Regions from separate parts of the Algoriphagus aquatilis genome, predicted to be linked through region 3. Evidence: riboswitches for the same ligand, from Rfam matches in the RefSeq annotation. Region 3 holds a riboswitch; each other region holds the start of a gene.

What was found. A riboswitch is a leader RNA that binds a small molecule or an ion and turns the genes downstream of it on or off. The one in region 3 is predicted to bind S-adenosylmethionine.
Region 1: linked by a shared signal. The riboswitch ahead of ACFPIK_RS02195 (homocysteine S-methyltransferase family protein) and the one ahead of ACFPIK_RS08860 (hypothetical protein) in region 3 are both predicted to bind S-adenosylmethionine.
Region 2: linked by a shared signal. The riboswitch ahead of ACFPIK_RS10130 (trans-sulfuration enzyme family protein) and the one ahead of ACFPIK_RS08860 (hypothetical protein) in region 3 are both predicted to bind S-adenosylmethionine.

What each region holds. Positions count from the first base shown of each region.
Region 1 is NZ_JBHSKS010000001.1:522,379-526,094, reverse strand. It holds gene metH (methionine synthase) at 1-744, opposite strand, end outside; gene ACFPIK_RS02195 (homocysteine S-methyltransferase family protein) at 737-1,792, opposite strand; SAM riboswitch class I at 1,862-1,961, opposite strand; gene ACFPIK_RS02190 (hypothetical protein) at 2,061-3,377, opposite strand; gene ACFPIK_RS02185 (PAS domain S-box protein) at 3,448-3,716, opposite strand, start outside.
Region 2 is NZ_JBHSKS010000006.1:214,332-218,047, forward strand. It holds gene ACFPIK_RS10120 (FG-GAP repeat domain-containing protein) at 1-116, shown strand, start outside; gene ACFPIK_RS10125 (CBS domain-containing protein) at 234-692, shown strand; gene ACFPIK_RS10130 (trans-sulfuration enzyme family protein) at 736-1,902, opposite strand; SAM riboswitch class I at 2,005-2,108, opposite strand; gene pth (aminoacyl-tRNA hydrolase) at 2,170-2,730, opposite strand; gene ACFPIK_RS10140 (50S ribosomal protein L25/general stress protein Ctc) at 2,857-3,429, opposite strand; gene ACFPIK_RS10145 (ribose-phosphate pyrophosphokinase) at 3,455-3,716, opposite strand, start outside.
Region 3 is NZ_JBHSKS010000005.1:142,673-150,289, reverse strand. It holds gene ACFPIK_RS08875 (hypothetical protein) at 204-410, opposite strand; gene ACFPIK_RS08870 (hypothetical protein) at 412-789, opposite strand; gene ACFPIK_RS08865 (hypothetical protein) at 830-1,387, opposite strand; SAM-I-IV-variant riboswitch at 1,561-1,656, opposite strand; gene ACFPIK_RS08860 (hypothetical protein) at 1,689-2,345, opposite strand; SAM-I-IV-variant riboswitch at 2,399-2,495, opposite strand; gene ACFPIK_RS08855 (tetratricopeptide repeat protein) at 2,799-4,784, shown strand; gene ACFPIK_RS08850 (BT4734/BF3469 family protein) at 5,270-6,139, opposite strand; gene ACFPIK_RS08845 (AAA family ATPase) at 6,221-7,306, opposite strand; gene ACFPIK_RS08840 (helix-turn-helix domain-containing protein) at 7,312-7,596, opposite strand.

The DNA of each region.
Region 1 (3,716 bases), on a different contig from region 3:
AGCATGCATGGCTTCCCTTACTCGGTCATTTCCACGGAAGGAGAAGGATACGTTACTTACCCCACCACTGACTTTAGCTCCCGGGAGGTTTTCCTTAATCCATTTGGTAGCAAGGAAAAAGTCAAGCGCATTTCTGCGATGCTCTTCCATACCCGTAGCTACAGGGAAAATATTCGGATCAAAAATGATGTCCTGAGGATTGAATTTGATCCGATCGACCAAGATGCGGTAGCTGCGCTCGCAGATTTCTTTTCTTCGCTCGTAAGTATCAGCTTGACCCTTTTCGTCAAAAGCCATCACGACCACGGCAGCCCCAAACTTCTTGATCGTTTTCGCCTGCTGTATAAATTCTTCTTCCCCATTTTTCAGGGAGATAGAATTCACAATCCCTTTTCCCTGAACACACTTCAAACCTGCCAAGATGATGCTCCACTTGGAGCTATCGATCATGATGGGAATACGACTGATCTCTGGTTCGGAAGCAATCAAATTAAGGAATCTGACCATCGCAAACTCACCGTCCAGCATCCCCTCATCCATGCAGACATCGAGCACCTGAGCACCGCCTCTCACCTGATCCAAGGCAATTTCCAGCGCTTCATCATAGTTTCCGCTGAGGATAAGTCTGGCAAATTTCTTCGAACCGGTGATATTGGTTCGCTCGCCGATGTTGACAAAATTGATTGTCGGGGTGAAAACCAAAGGCTCCAAGCCTGAGAGTTTCAAATAGTCCTGCTTAGGCATTGCTTCCCTCCTCTTCTAGTTCTTCTTCAATTTTTCGTGGCTGAAATTCCGCCGCCATTTTTGCCAAGGCTTTAATATGCTCAGGGGTTGTACCACAGCATCCGCCTAGAATATTTAGCATGCCTTCCCTCAAAAAGTCTCGCACCTGGTCCGCCATCTCATTTGCCCCCTGATCGTAAGCACCAAACTCATTGGGAAGTCCCGCATTGGGATAGGCCGACACATAGAATGGTGCTTTTTGAGAAAGAACCTTTAAGTAAGGTCTGAGCTCTTTTGCTCCCAAAGCACAATTCAAGCCCACTGAGAGCAAAGGAACGTGAGAAACGGAAATCAAAAATGCTTCAGTAGTCTGACCGGAGAGCGTTCTACCCGAAGCATCGGTAATAGTGCCCGAGATCATGATCGGCACTCCGCCTTCTTTGGGATCTAAGGGAATTCCTCTTTCTTCATATACTTCCTGCACTGCATACAATGCAGCTTTGGCATTCAGCGTATCGAAGATGGTCTCAATTAAGATGATATCTGACCCCCCATCCAACAAGCCTCTCACTTGCTCAGCATAGGCCTCTGCCAATTGGTCAAAAGTAATCGCTCGATAACCGGGATCATTGACATCCGGGGAAATCGAGGCAGTACGATTGGTCGGGCCCACTGCGCCTGCTACAAAACGTGGTTTGGAGGGATCGTTTGCTGTAAACTCATCAGCTACCTCTCTTGCCAATTTGGCTGACTGAAAATTGATCTGATAAGCCAAATGAGACAATCCATAATCTTCCTGAGCAATGGTGGTTCCTGAAAAAGTATTGGTTTCGATGATGTCAGCCCCTGCCTCCAAATATTCCTTATGGATAGCCTTAATGATGTCAGGCCTACTCAAAGACAGTAAATCGTTGTTTCCTTTTAGCGATTTGGGATGATCCTTCAACTCAGATGTTCTGAAATCTTCCTCAGAGAGTTTGTAACGCTGAATCATGGTGCCCATGGCCCCATCTAGGATCAAAATTCGGTTTTGAATGGATTGAAGGAGGGATTCCGTTCGGTTTTGCATCTTGTAATAAGTCAATTCAAAAAGGCAATCGAGCAAAACACGGAGAAAATAACTAACTATTCTTTCTTCCGCTCATCTATTTCCGGCATTTCCGGAACGGGAGTTAGCACCTTGTAGACAGGTTGCTAAGACGTCGCAGGGCCCTTCCCTCGGTCTTTCTCGATAAGCCGAAGCAAAAGTAATATCTAATCTTCAATAAACAGGAGATTTAGGGGACAAAATGAAAATTCTTGACTGGTTTTTTTGAAAAAACAAAAGCTTTTCAGCCTTATGGCCTTAAGCCTATTCCAAAGGTTAAAAAGGGCGCGGACATGTAATCAGTCATCGGTAATCCCCCCAATTTATACCCAGGAAATCCTGCCTCATACCCTCCCGAAGCCGTGATCACCAAATCAAAAAACTTTCTTTCCGTCATAGGTATGCCATATTCAAAAAGAATTTCGGGTTTAGCCATCAGTCCTGCAGTTTTAAGATACCCATCAAAATACCGTTGTTCGACTAGCTCAGGGAAATCGGGTTTTTCATTTGCTGAAAGCGTATATCTGAGATTACCAAATCCCAATCCAGCCATAGCACCGATTGCAAAGTTTTTATACTGAAAGAATTTATAACCCCCGTTACCATAAACTCGAAGACTGTTTAAGCTGTGGGTTTGAGAATTGCTGGCCCGACCATCCATCGCAAGATTGAAGACATCCACACCATAGAGCATTCCATCCGTTTCGCCAAGTATCCGCAATCCCCAGTTACTAGGTTTTCCTTGTAGCGGCTGATAACCATTTTCTTCCAATACAGCATTGAATTTATCCGGTGAAGAAAAATGAATACCCCTGATCAAAGAAATTCCGATTGTAGCGTCTTTATAGAAAAAATTGCGATCGGGCAATGAAATTCCAGCTCCTACTCTCACAAAAGCACCCGCTTGAGCATTGTCAAATGCCAGACCATTCATGGACCAACTTCCCTCAAAGGGACTGAAGGAATACCCAACTTTGGCTAGGATTTCCAATGATTCTTTCCGACCGGGCAGATCAAAATCATAGCTAGCTTGAAAACCAATTTCTGTCAAAAAATCCCCAAATCCGTTTGTTCCCTTCTGGATGTCATTTTTTCGGAGAATAAAACCTCTTTGCGGACTTTGTAAAAAAGAATTGAGATCAGATTCTTGTTCAGAAGGCAGCATCTGAAAATTCATATAACCCATTCCTAGGGACATGTAATGAATCAACTGGAATTTTCCTTCTTCTGTCAATGAATAGCCCACATTCAACAAAGCTCTGGAGGTCCGATACTTGATATCAAACTGGTCAAATTCACTGGTTTTGCTTTGATGCTGAGTCAGTTCAAAGCCAACCACAAAATCATTAACTCGAGTCTGATAACCCAAACCATAGGTACGGTATCTATTTCGAAGCGGTGAGAGTCCTCGATCCGAAAGAAGCTCATTGAACTGTCTGATTTTAGCACCTGAACTGCCCGTGAAGCCATAAAACGAGGATCTTTTTTCCATCAGTTTTTGAGCTTGAACAGAATAAGCAAGAGCTAATGTCAAAAAAACAGGAATGATACGCTTAAGGTAATTCATTGACTTGGTTTAAAATGGTCGGCTAGATTTGGCCATTTCCTACTTGACAAAATTAATGCTAAACCAAAATTCAACCCTGATCTTTTGAATTCAAAACCTTACTTATTTTCTCATACAACACTTCAGGAGAAAATGGCTTGGGTACAAAATCATCAAATCCTGCCTCATTCAATTCATCTTTTACTTCATTGTAGGATGCTGCTGTCAAAGCCAAAATCGGAACTTGGGACTTTTCAAGATTCTTATTCTGGCGGATAGAAGTAGCCACTTCAAAACCGTCCAATTCGGGCATTTGCAAATCAAGGAGAACCAAATCAAACGAATGTTGCTCAAAAATCT
Region 2 (3,716 bases), on a different contig from region 3:
TGGACAAGGATGGAGATGAGGATTTGATTGTGGGGACATTTGCTTTCGACCAGCTCTATCAGGCACCTACCAAACAATGGAGACCCTTTGTAGTTTTGAGGAATCAATTGAAATAAAATTCTGTAATTATCTATTTCATCCAAATTAATAATTTAATATTCGGAATATTTGGCTCTATTTTTTCATTTTTCATTGAAAATCAGTAGCTTCTTTTATCTCTAAGGGGAAAAACTATGGTAAAAAGTTTTCAAGGGGTAAAAGTGGTGGAGCCTAAGACCCCGGCTCAGCCTATTTTGGTGAGAGACCACATGACATCGAAGTTGGTGACTTTTGGGCCTGATGATACGATCGATCAGGTGATGGAAGCCTTGACCAAGCGGAAAATTTCCGGTGCACCTGTCGTGGACGAAGGTGGAGCATTGATTGGGATTATCTCTGAGGTGGATTGCCTTAGGGAGATTATCAAAGGAAAATATACCAATACCGTCCGTTTTCCCGCTAAAGTGCATGAGTTAATGACTCGGGATGTGATGACGTTGTCTCCGGATATGACACTTTTTGATGCTGCTCAAAAGTTTTTGGAGTATCAGATCCGAAGATTTCCTGTATTGAAAAATGGGCAACTGGTCGGGCAGATCAGTCTCAGTGATGTAATTCGGGCCTTTCCCTCTCTCAAACATACCACCTGGTAAAACCAAAAACGCCCCGAAATTTCGGGGCGTTTTTGGTTCGAGCTTATTTTGATTTTTCGATGGCTCTTTCGACATCCTTTAAGATGTCTTCGTAATGCTCCAATCCTACAGAAAGCCGTACCAGTCCGTCGCTGATTCCCACTTGTGCACGTTCTTCAGGAGAAAGTTTGCTATGAGTAGTCGATGCAGGATGCGTAATGATGCTGCGGCTGTCTCCTAAATTTGGAGTGATGGAAATCATTTGTAGCTGATCGATGAAGCGCTGTGCGCGGGCCAAACCACCTTTCAGTGTTAGGGTAATTATCCCGCCTCCAGCTTTCATTTGTTTCAAAGCCAGGTCGTGCTGTGGATGAGACTTGAGAAATGGATAGCGAACTGCATCTAGTTCAGGATTTCCTTCAAAATATTGGGCGATTTTTAGGGCATTTTCGCAGTGTCTGTCCATCCTTACCGCTAGCGTTTCCATGCTCTTGGATAAAATCCAGGCATTAAATGGTGAGATCGATGGTCCAGTATGGCGGGTGAAAAACTGCACCTCTTTGATCAGATCTTTTTTCCCCAAAATCAGGCCGCCCAAAACTCTGCCTTGTCCATCGATATACTTGGTGGCACTGTGGGTGACGATGTGTGCCCCCCATTTAGCAGGTTGCTGCAGGTAAGGCGTGGCAAAGCAATTGTCTACCACGAGGATCAGGTTGTGTGCCGCCGCAAACTTTCCTGCCCATTCCAAATCGATAATTTCCAGGCCCGGATTGGAAGGGGTTTCCAAAAATAGCATTTTGGTGTTAGGCTGCACCAGCTTGTCCCAATTTTGGCAATCCGAAATGTCTCCATAAGTAGAAGTAATACCCCACTTTGGAAATACTCGGGTTAGCAATTGATGAGTCGATCCAAAAAGTGATCGGGAAGCCAAAATGTGATCTCCTTGCTGTAGGAGTGAAGCAATGCTTCCAAACATGGCAGCCATTCCTGAAGCTGTCGCGATTCCGTCTTCGGTACCTTCCGCGCGGCAGACCTTTTCGATCAAATCGGAAGAATTTGGATTGGAATAGCGGGAGTAGATATTGCCTTGAATCTCGTCTGCAAACATCGCCCGTGCTTCCTCGGCGGATTCAAAGGTAAAGCTGGAAGTGATGAAAATGGGTGAGGAGTGTTCTTTGAGATCGGATCGGCGCTGGATGCGGATGGCATCGGTTTCGAAATGAGACATGGGTTTGGTCGGTTTGAATGCTATTGGGTACTTGGAAACTGAAAAAGAATTTCCCCAAAGAAGAAAACCGAACCAGAAAGTGGGGTAGAGTTGAATCTCGCCAATTTATAGTTCCCGCTTTGGGTAGGACTTGGCACCTTTCTCCTTGGCAGGGATGGTTGCCAGAGGGTCATCGAGCCTAGTCTCTCGCCTCTTCTTTATAAATCAGTTGCCTGAAGTGTCACAAAGAAAGAGGGAGAATTGGTCAAATCCAAATCTCCCTTCATTTCAGTCGTTGTATTGTGTCATGGTTTGTGCGATTCCCGCTGTGCAAAAGCCATAAACCATGTCTATGGCTTTATCCATCATGGAAGGCAGTTCGTCAAATTCCTGCTGAGTGAATCTCCCCAAAACATATTCTACTTGCCGTCCTTTTGGGAAATTGTCACCAATTCCCATCCGAAGTCTGGGGTAGTCTTGTCCACCGCACAGTTCTTCGATATTCTTTAATCCGTTGTGCCCCGCAGCACTTCCTTTGGCCCTCATTCGAAGCTTGGCAAAAGGAATGGCCATGTCATCCACCAAGACAAGTAAGTTTTCTTTTGGGATAGCGAGTTCCTTCATCCAGTAGTTGACAGCCTTTCCGCTCAGGTTCATGTAGGTGGTTGGCTTGATCAAATGCAGGGATCGGCCTTTATGTTTGATTTCGGATTTAAAAGCCAAGCGCTCGCTTTTCCAGGTCACACCTTCCTTATCAGCCAAGCGGTCTAGTGTCAAAAAGCCGATGTTGTGGCGGGTGAGTTCGTACTCCGGACCTATATTTCCCAATCCTACAATAAGGTATTTCATGCTGAAGCTATAAGGGTTGATTAGACCTGTCAGGTTTCAAAAACCTGACAGGTCTGGATTCGATCTAGTGTTAAACAAAAAATCCTGCTCATTGCTGGGCAGGATTTGTTGATTTCGGAGTCAGGATTATTCTCCTTTCTTGCCTCTGAGCGCTCTTGGAATACCAATAGTCACGATAGACACATTTGGAGAAGTAAGGATTTCATATCCTTCAGCCTTCAATTCACCTACCTTGAAAGATTTTCCAAGATCAAGGTTGGAAATATCAGCCACGATGAAGTCAGGAAGGTTTTTAGCCAAACCTTTTACTTTCAATCTTCTGGTCTTAAATTCCATTTTACCACCTTTTGCCATACCTGGAGAGCTACCTTCGATTTTCACAGGAATTTCGAATTTGATTGCTTTGTCTTCCGTGTAAGCCATGAAATCTGCGTGAAGCAAGGTTTCACTTACTGGGTGGAATTGTGCTTCCTTCAATACGGCTTTGATGATTCTGCCTTCGATGTTCAACTCAACCAAGTGAACATCTGGGGTATAGATCAAGTCGCGGAAAAGGATCGCTGGGGAATAGAAATGAACTTGCTCAGGGATACCTGGACCATAAACTACACAGGGTACATTACCGGAATCTCTGATTTCGTTCAAAGCGGCACTGTCGAGATTTGCTCTTTTAAACCCTATAATCTCTAGTGTTCTCATATGTATTTGTATTTAAAATTGGTTCTTAAATAAATAATGAACTGATCGATGTGTGTCCTGTGACGGCGTGTATGGCTTTGCCAAACAACTCAGCAACGGTCAGTACTCTAATTTTCGAAGATTGCTGCTTGAGAGAAAGTGTGTCGGTCACGACAAGTTCTTCCAAAACAGAATTTTCAATGTTTTCATAAGCTTTTCCTGAAAGTACTCCATGCGTAACGATGGCCCTTACAGAATTTGCTCCTTTTTCCATGATGATCTGAGCAGCCTTGCAAAGCGTACCTGCT
Region 3 (7,617 bases):
AGTTAAAGGAGATCATATTCTATTGGTAAAATAGGGCTACATAAACGCCTCCAATCCTTTTAGTCTCTCGTAAGTCTCTTTTATCGACTCCCCTCGTTCTGCGGCTTTCTCCAGAGTATTTCTCCAATGCACCGGATAGCTCATTATCTCTTTTGTCTGTTCTAGTGTCAGTTGTTTTTTGATGCTTGGGTCTTCTGATTGATTCATTTTTTTATAGAGTTAGGTTGAATGACTTTGATTTGGATGTTGGGTCGCCGGTGCTTGATATCTTCTTTGTCTGCCCAGGGTCTAGTATAGAAAATCTGCTCGGCACAGATACGCTGGATAATCCTTGAAGTGTAATGACTGAGAGGTACGGGCAGGTCTTCGAACGTCACTTCGAAGACCATTTTGCCCCGGATTAAGGCCATCTTATCCGTTGGTTTGGTGTAGCTGAAACTGAACGATATGTTCAATTGGAAACGCAGCGTTAAAGGGTAAAATCAAAATCTGCTTTGCCTGAGTGATGATACCGAAGGTGCCGGCTGATCTTCCCAAACTTAAACTGGCTCCTTGGTAAAGACCGTTTTCGTCAAACTGCAGCGCTACATAAGGTGAAGCTCCGGAAAGATCCAATTGGGTATTCAACAGGGAATGAGAAAAGGAAATCAAAAGCGCCTCACTGTCTGTAGGAAGAATTTCCACGATTCGTAAGCTGGCAGCATCGGTTACCAAATGGCTGCAAGAAAAGGAGAGCGTACTCTGATCTCTTAAAGTGAGGGTTAGTTCTTTTTTACTTGATGTAGACATAGTGGGATTGGTTTTAAATGAATTTTGATTCAATGTTAAGTTAGTTTGACAACTCAATTATTGCACTGACCAATTCGGAGATGATGTTCTTTTTGCTCACGCCATATCCAAATCCTGAGCTTCCTTGCCGCCGGAACTTCACGACAATGGCACCATCCCTCAGATCTATGATTTCACCTGAAAAATTCATCAGGCCACCGGTGGCGGGGTTATAAGAATATTCAAAAGTCAGCGCATATACCGTGGGCAAGGTGATACTTTCCTGGGTGTCCACGGTGACTTTTTGATCACTTTTCACCTCCAAATTCTGACCTGTGGAATTGATGCTGGCAGATGATTTACTCTCGGCTGAAATCGTTCTTTCCGCTGCTGTTGGAGAGATTACTTTTAGGTTTATTTCAGAAAACATCAGCTCGCTTTCAATTTCTGAGCGGATCATCAGCGGGTCATTATCTGCCAAGATGGTAATCGATGAGCTTGGTACAAATTCATCCAAAACGACTACATCGATTTTTCCGCTCTTTGATTTTTTCTGGGAGTAGACATTGGCTTGGAAAACCAAGGTAAAGAGGACGATTAAAGAGATTGCTTTTTTCATTTTTTTGAAGTTTTAATTGTGAGTAATTGGTTTTAAAGTATTGATAGAGAATAGTTTGAGATTTATTTCCACAAGGGATTTTAAACAGGGAAGCACTGGATTGAAGAGGATCAATTCAGAATTCCAGATTTTATCCGGTCTATCAAGAAAAAGTAAGAGGGTATGCAGGGGAGGTTTTTCAACTGTTTTGGCTTGCACTGCCCCCATCGTTTTACCACCGTGGCGTTTGACTCGGTTGGTACCAGGTGTCCTGGTTCTTGATGGATGTGATATTCTGGAAGTCTTTTACTCCCTAATTAATTTATTTTCTATGGATTGGGTCTTCATCCCATTCATGATGGGAATTGTCGAATGCTTTAATTCGGGCAAAAACCTTGGGAGAATTTGCTGATGGCCATTCTTGAAGTTTCCTTTTTAAATCATCCGATAGCTCAGATTCTAATGGCTTATAATTTTTGAGATATGGATAGTTAAATTTCCCAGGTAATTGGTTTTGAATCGTTTCCTGGCCCTTTGTTCGTGATTTCTCAATTTTCGTATTTGAGGGTTTTGAAACTTTGCTTGATTTTGAAAAGCCCTTTATTCGCTGAATGGGAATGCCAAGCGCCAAATCTATTTGAGTGGGTTTAATGGAAAGAATGCTTACCCTATGAAATAGACGGATTGCAATTCTGACTGATTCTTTATCCTTGCATCGCTTATAAAGCTCCAATCCAAGAAAGTCATAGTCTAGCCCAAAAGAATCTCCAGGACCGTTTTTTATTTGGTAGATGATAAAATTTAAGGTTTTTGCCAGCTTTACTTTATCAGGAACATTTCCTCTCGATTCAAAGTAAGCCAAGATTGTAAGCTCAACCTTTTTCGAACTAGTTGAGGATTTAGGCAGGATTTTGGGATTCATTCTCCCAAGAATCGAAGAGGATTTAACAAAATCCTGAATGAAATTGGTTGATTTCATGATAACATAGTTTTTGGTTAGGACTAGTTACCATCAAGATGTTGGGGGGATTTGCAGGTAAACATTTTTGGTCTGCAATGACCCTCATCGTTTTACCACCGTGGTGTTTGACTCGGTTGGTACCAGCTGTACTGGTTCTTGATGATGATGCAAACATGAATTTATGGCATGTTAAAGCAAACTGAAATGATGATGATTGACCAATAAAGAAGAAGGACGGTTAAAATTTGATTTAACTACTAAAGCAATGCATGAATTTAATCCGGATTTTATCTTGACTTCAGCTAATTAAGAGTATTAAAAAGCAGAATAATTCTCTTTCATAAATTTGAATCTTATTTTTCTCCCACTATCAAGTCTCAATGGGTCATGAAGAGAACTTCGATTTGCAAAGCATCAAATCGAGGGGGGCTCTAATTTTACGAAAACGGGATTAGTGTCTACCTTTACCCTATGAGAATCACTTACCCCAGAAATCAGTTTTTATCCCAACTTTTTCCCGCGATTGACATCACTAATGATGAACAGCTGATTCACGCATTCCGGAAGTACTTGACGTTGGGTGAATATTCACCAAAGGTAGAGCTGACCGATTCTGAAGTGGTTATTGAAGTCCCCTCTGATCTTTTGTTAGGTAACTCCAATAAGTACAATCGTGCTACTGATCTTTGCAATAAGGGGAAATTCGCCGAAGCCAAACCGATTTTGGTATCACTGATTGAGGAGTTTCCATTGATGAGTGAGTACCACCGAACCCTTGCACAAGTCTATGAAGAGGAAGGAGACCATGAACAAGCTATCGATATTCTGATCGAGGCTTTGAGATGCGACCCTAAAAATCATTGGGCATTGATCCTAATGGGCAACATCTATTCACGTTATAAAAACGATACGGACACTGCGATGACCTTCTTTGACCAGGTGATCCATGCAGATCCAACCAATTACATTGCATTAAATAATATCGGTGGAGCATTGCTTCAGACGGGGAAGATAGATTTGGGGGAGAAGTATTTATTGAAAGCATATCAAATCAAGCCCAACTATCCTAATATTACCTATGCGCTTGGAATCGTTGCTGAAATGAAAGGTGATAATCAAAAGGCATTTGACTATTCGTTTCAAACGCTCAAATGTTCGGAGTCGGGAAATAATCCGGTCTATCAAAACGCCTTAAGAACAGCCTTGGAAGCCGCTAAGAAAATCTCGGATTCGAATTCAGGTAAAGAAGAACTGATTGACTTTATTCAGGAATTGGAGGAGAAGACGGGAAAAGAAATCCGCATGGAAGAGGATGAGACCATTCCAACGGTTGCCAAAGTTGAAATTGCCGAAAACCACAAGCGGGATTACCACCTGATCAAGTACAAGAAGTCTTCAGCTGTAGACCATTTGATCCTTCATGAATTGATTCATATTCTATTTTATCACGAAGCCCGTCAAATCAATGAGAACAAGCTTTTTACCTCCAAAAATGGAAAGCTTGCGGAATTCAAGAAGGAATACACGAAGGAGATCAATGGTTTGATCAAGAAGGGATATTCTGGGGAAACTATCAGTAAGCTGTTTGAGCAGCTGTTTCATGGGATACTTCAGCAGGTATTCAATGCTCCGATAGATTTGTTTATCGAGGATCTCATTTTCCATAGATTCCCAACCTTACGGCCACAACAGTTCTTGTCTTTGTACAAAATGGGAATTGAAGCTTATGAAGCGGTTTCCAATCCTAAGGCAGTGGATCTTATTCCGAGTGAAATCGTTTCCCAATCGAAGGTTTACAATGTCCTTGGGGCTAAGCATACCGATGACCTAATGGGGACGAGGTTGGAGGAAAAGTATAAAGTTTCCTTCAAGGAAAAGGAGTTGGTCAATTCATTTTGGGAGGAGTTTTTGGAATACCGACAAGACAGGCAAGCAGGTGAAGAATATGAGTTAGTTCAACATTGGGGTGAAGACTTAGGCTTAGCATCCATGTTTGAATTGGTAGAAGAAACCGTAACACCTAAAAAATCCGCTGCATCCATAAATCCTGAAGACTTAATCTCTTCCATAGAAAATGATCCAGGCTCTCTAGCAGACTATTCTGCTCAAGAGGAAAAAGAAATGAATGCTTTTAAAGCAGCACATTCAAATAAGGATTTGAATTTGGCTGTGAGCTACCATATGCTGAATGCCTTGGAGTATTTCAATGATCTGAGTAAAGTCAAGGTAAAGGAAATTGCTTTTGAAATAGCACTTCTCGCCCAAACAGGAATAGATCCAAAAAAGCAGGGTTATCGCTTGAACAAAATACCCAACAAGAAATTCTCAGGTTATAATCTGCTTGCCTATTACTATGTGAGTTGGGCTATCGCTGTACCCGAGATGCTTTCCGAGCTGCAAATGCCATTCGAAAAGGAATACGAGTTGGCTAAATCTATTTTCAATTTGGGCAAATAGATTTTTTCAAATACCCGGATAGAAGAATCAGCCAAGAAAATCCATAGTAGTATTTTCTATCCAAAACAAGTGAAGCCAGAGGGAAGATCAATGTGGCGCTTTAATGATGTATCTAACCAAACTCGACTTCAAGGACAGTCCCTTCTCAGTAAAAGAAACAAAAGACTTTGAGTAGAACTGATTGGACCGGTTAGACTGAAGGTACCCTTTGTTCTCCAACGACTTTAAAAAGCCATAAGTAGTGGCTGGCTTTGCTTGATTGTTATTGCATACCTCTTGCTTTGATACCACTTGGTGTTGCTCCAGCAACCTTGAAGTAAGTATAAAAACGAATTTCTCTCCTGGTGTCAATTCTTCATTGCATTCGGTTAAGAAATATCGGATACCTGCTTCAATGTGCTGGAGATTTATTTTCATAATTGATATAATATAGATTTAGTGATTTGGTGGAGGGGTTAGGTCATAAATATATGCACTTCGATTTTTCAATTGTATATGGGTGATCTTGATCCATTTTCAAATCCATCTCTCAAAGCTTTGATTTCTTTCTTTTGAACACTCTCGTCATCTATGGTGCTGAAGTTGTTCAAGTAGTTTTCAATTAATTTGTCAAGAATTCTTGCGTCAAGCCTTCCTGCTGCAACAAGTCCTCCCGCTATTCTACCAACTTTTAGTCTTTGGGAGTGAAATTCTCCGGGTTGGGAGGATTCAAGTTTATTGATTACCCAATCCTCCAAACCTGATCCGTTATTTCTTTTTATTTTGAAGATTGGTGGAGGGATTTTTATACGAGGTTTCTTCTTTAGAAAGGTTTTAGCCTGATGGTTAAAATGGGCTTCATTGTCATAAGAATACCCCCTGAGTGATGCAATATTTTTGGGTTTCTTATCCAGTTTTATCCCCCAATTTCTAAAGAAGATTTCTTCTAGTGCGTCAAAATAGAATTTGTGCCCTTCAGGGTCAGCTGGAATTGGAATCAGTCCCCAATACCCGGTACCTGAAACTGATTTTCCTAGATAGGCTATTTCGGGCAGTTTCATCAATTCTATTTTCAAATCATACCAATTAATAATGTGGAGGTTATCCTGTCTATCCAAATCGATCTGAATAAAACCAGAGTGTTTGATTAAACCAGATTCGCAGCGTTTTGAAAATTTTCCGCTTGGAGTAATTGCGGGAAGAGTTCCTTTTAACTCATCCCGCTTTGATTTGCATTCTGTGTTGCGGATTTCTTCAACTTTTGCTCTGAATTTTTCAGAGGTTAACCAGGTAATCAAATTCACAGGTCGTGCATTTTTTGTTTCCCAATAGTTGGCAAAGCAACTCACCTCAACGTCTAAAACAGATTTATTCATGGTTTCCAGTTTCTTTATCCTAAGGCAGGGAAACTTGGAAACCTAGGTTTCAATCAAGTTTCCTGGGTTTCCAATGGAAACCTACCAGCCACTTTCTCTTCCTTTCTTTAATAACTTTGATACGGACCCTTTCCCTAAATATCCGATTATGGGGGCTATTTCTTCTTGAGATTTTCCTTCGACCCTTAGTTTTTTTGCTATAAGGAATTTTGCTTTTAAATCCTCTTCATTGCCTTTTTTCACTAAATCCGAAAATGGGATTCTTGTACCAGTGGGTTTGAACCGAAATGAAGATTGATCAAATTCAAGCTCTATGCTTTCAGACTTTAAATGATTAGGCAGATAATTTCCTTTGACTATGCAGAAATGTCTTAGATTTGGATTTGCCCGATCTTTTCTCAATTCTATGACAAGTCGCATTTTTGCTTCAAAACCTTGTCCACTTAGAAGGTTGTTTTTACTTGGTTCCAGATCTTCTGTCCGCTTTCCTGTATGATGTAGGTAGACAAATAGGCATTGATGTTTATTGGCTAGTCTTTGAAAATCATTCAAGTAGTTTCGAATTCTATGAGTGTCCTTCAGTTCTTGACCAAATGCATCGGAAAAGCAGTCTATGATGACCATATCAACGGGGTATGTAGAGATTTCCTTTTTCAAATTTTCAAGTAGGTTTTCATCATCAAAGAGAAAAACTAGATTCTCCATTTTTTCTGGAGGAATCCCAACCGCTTGTTTTTTGATCAAGGATGATATACTAAGCTCATCGTCTTCAGTAGATACTATAATCACTCTATGGTGAATTGCCGAGATGTCAAAACCTATAAATTGCCTATTTCCGGAAATTACATCCAGAGCAAGTTGTCTGAGCAAAGTACTTTTTCCAGTATCAGAAGATCCTGCCAGAGCAATTAGTCCTATTTTTTGGATAATTGGATGAATCAAGCATGGGAGTTCTATTATGTCATTTTCAAACAATTCCCGAGCGGTTTTAAACCTTGAAATCGAAGAATTATTTGTTGATATAGTTTGATTGTTAAGGCTTGAGTTTTCTGGGATTTTAACCTGAATTTGTGTACTTTCAGGATCTGTTATTGATTGGATACCTTTAGCGGCTGGGGAGTTAGTTGGACATGAACCGACTGAATCCCAATGTTTTTCTGGGGTCATCGTGATCAATATTTAACGGTTCTGACTTGGTGTAATGATTTTTCGATTTCGCTCTCTTTATAGAGGACACGACCACCTATGATGTAGGATTGGATCATTCCCCGCTTTGTCCAATCATTTAATGTGACTAGAGAAATTTTCAGTTTGTCGGCAGTTTCTTTTCTGGAAAGAAGAGTTTCGCCTTGGCCAGATTTTAAAACAACTGGAGAGCTATTCTTTACAGCCTCTTCAACTGTTTTCTGGATAATCTCAATTAGTTCTTCTTGACTAGTTAAAATTAATTTGTTCATTTCTTTTGAATTTGATACGAT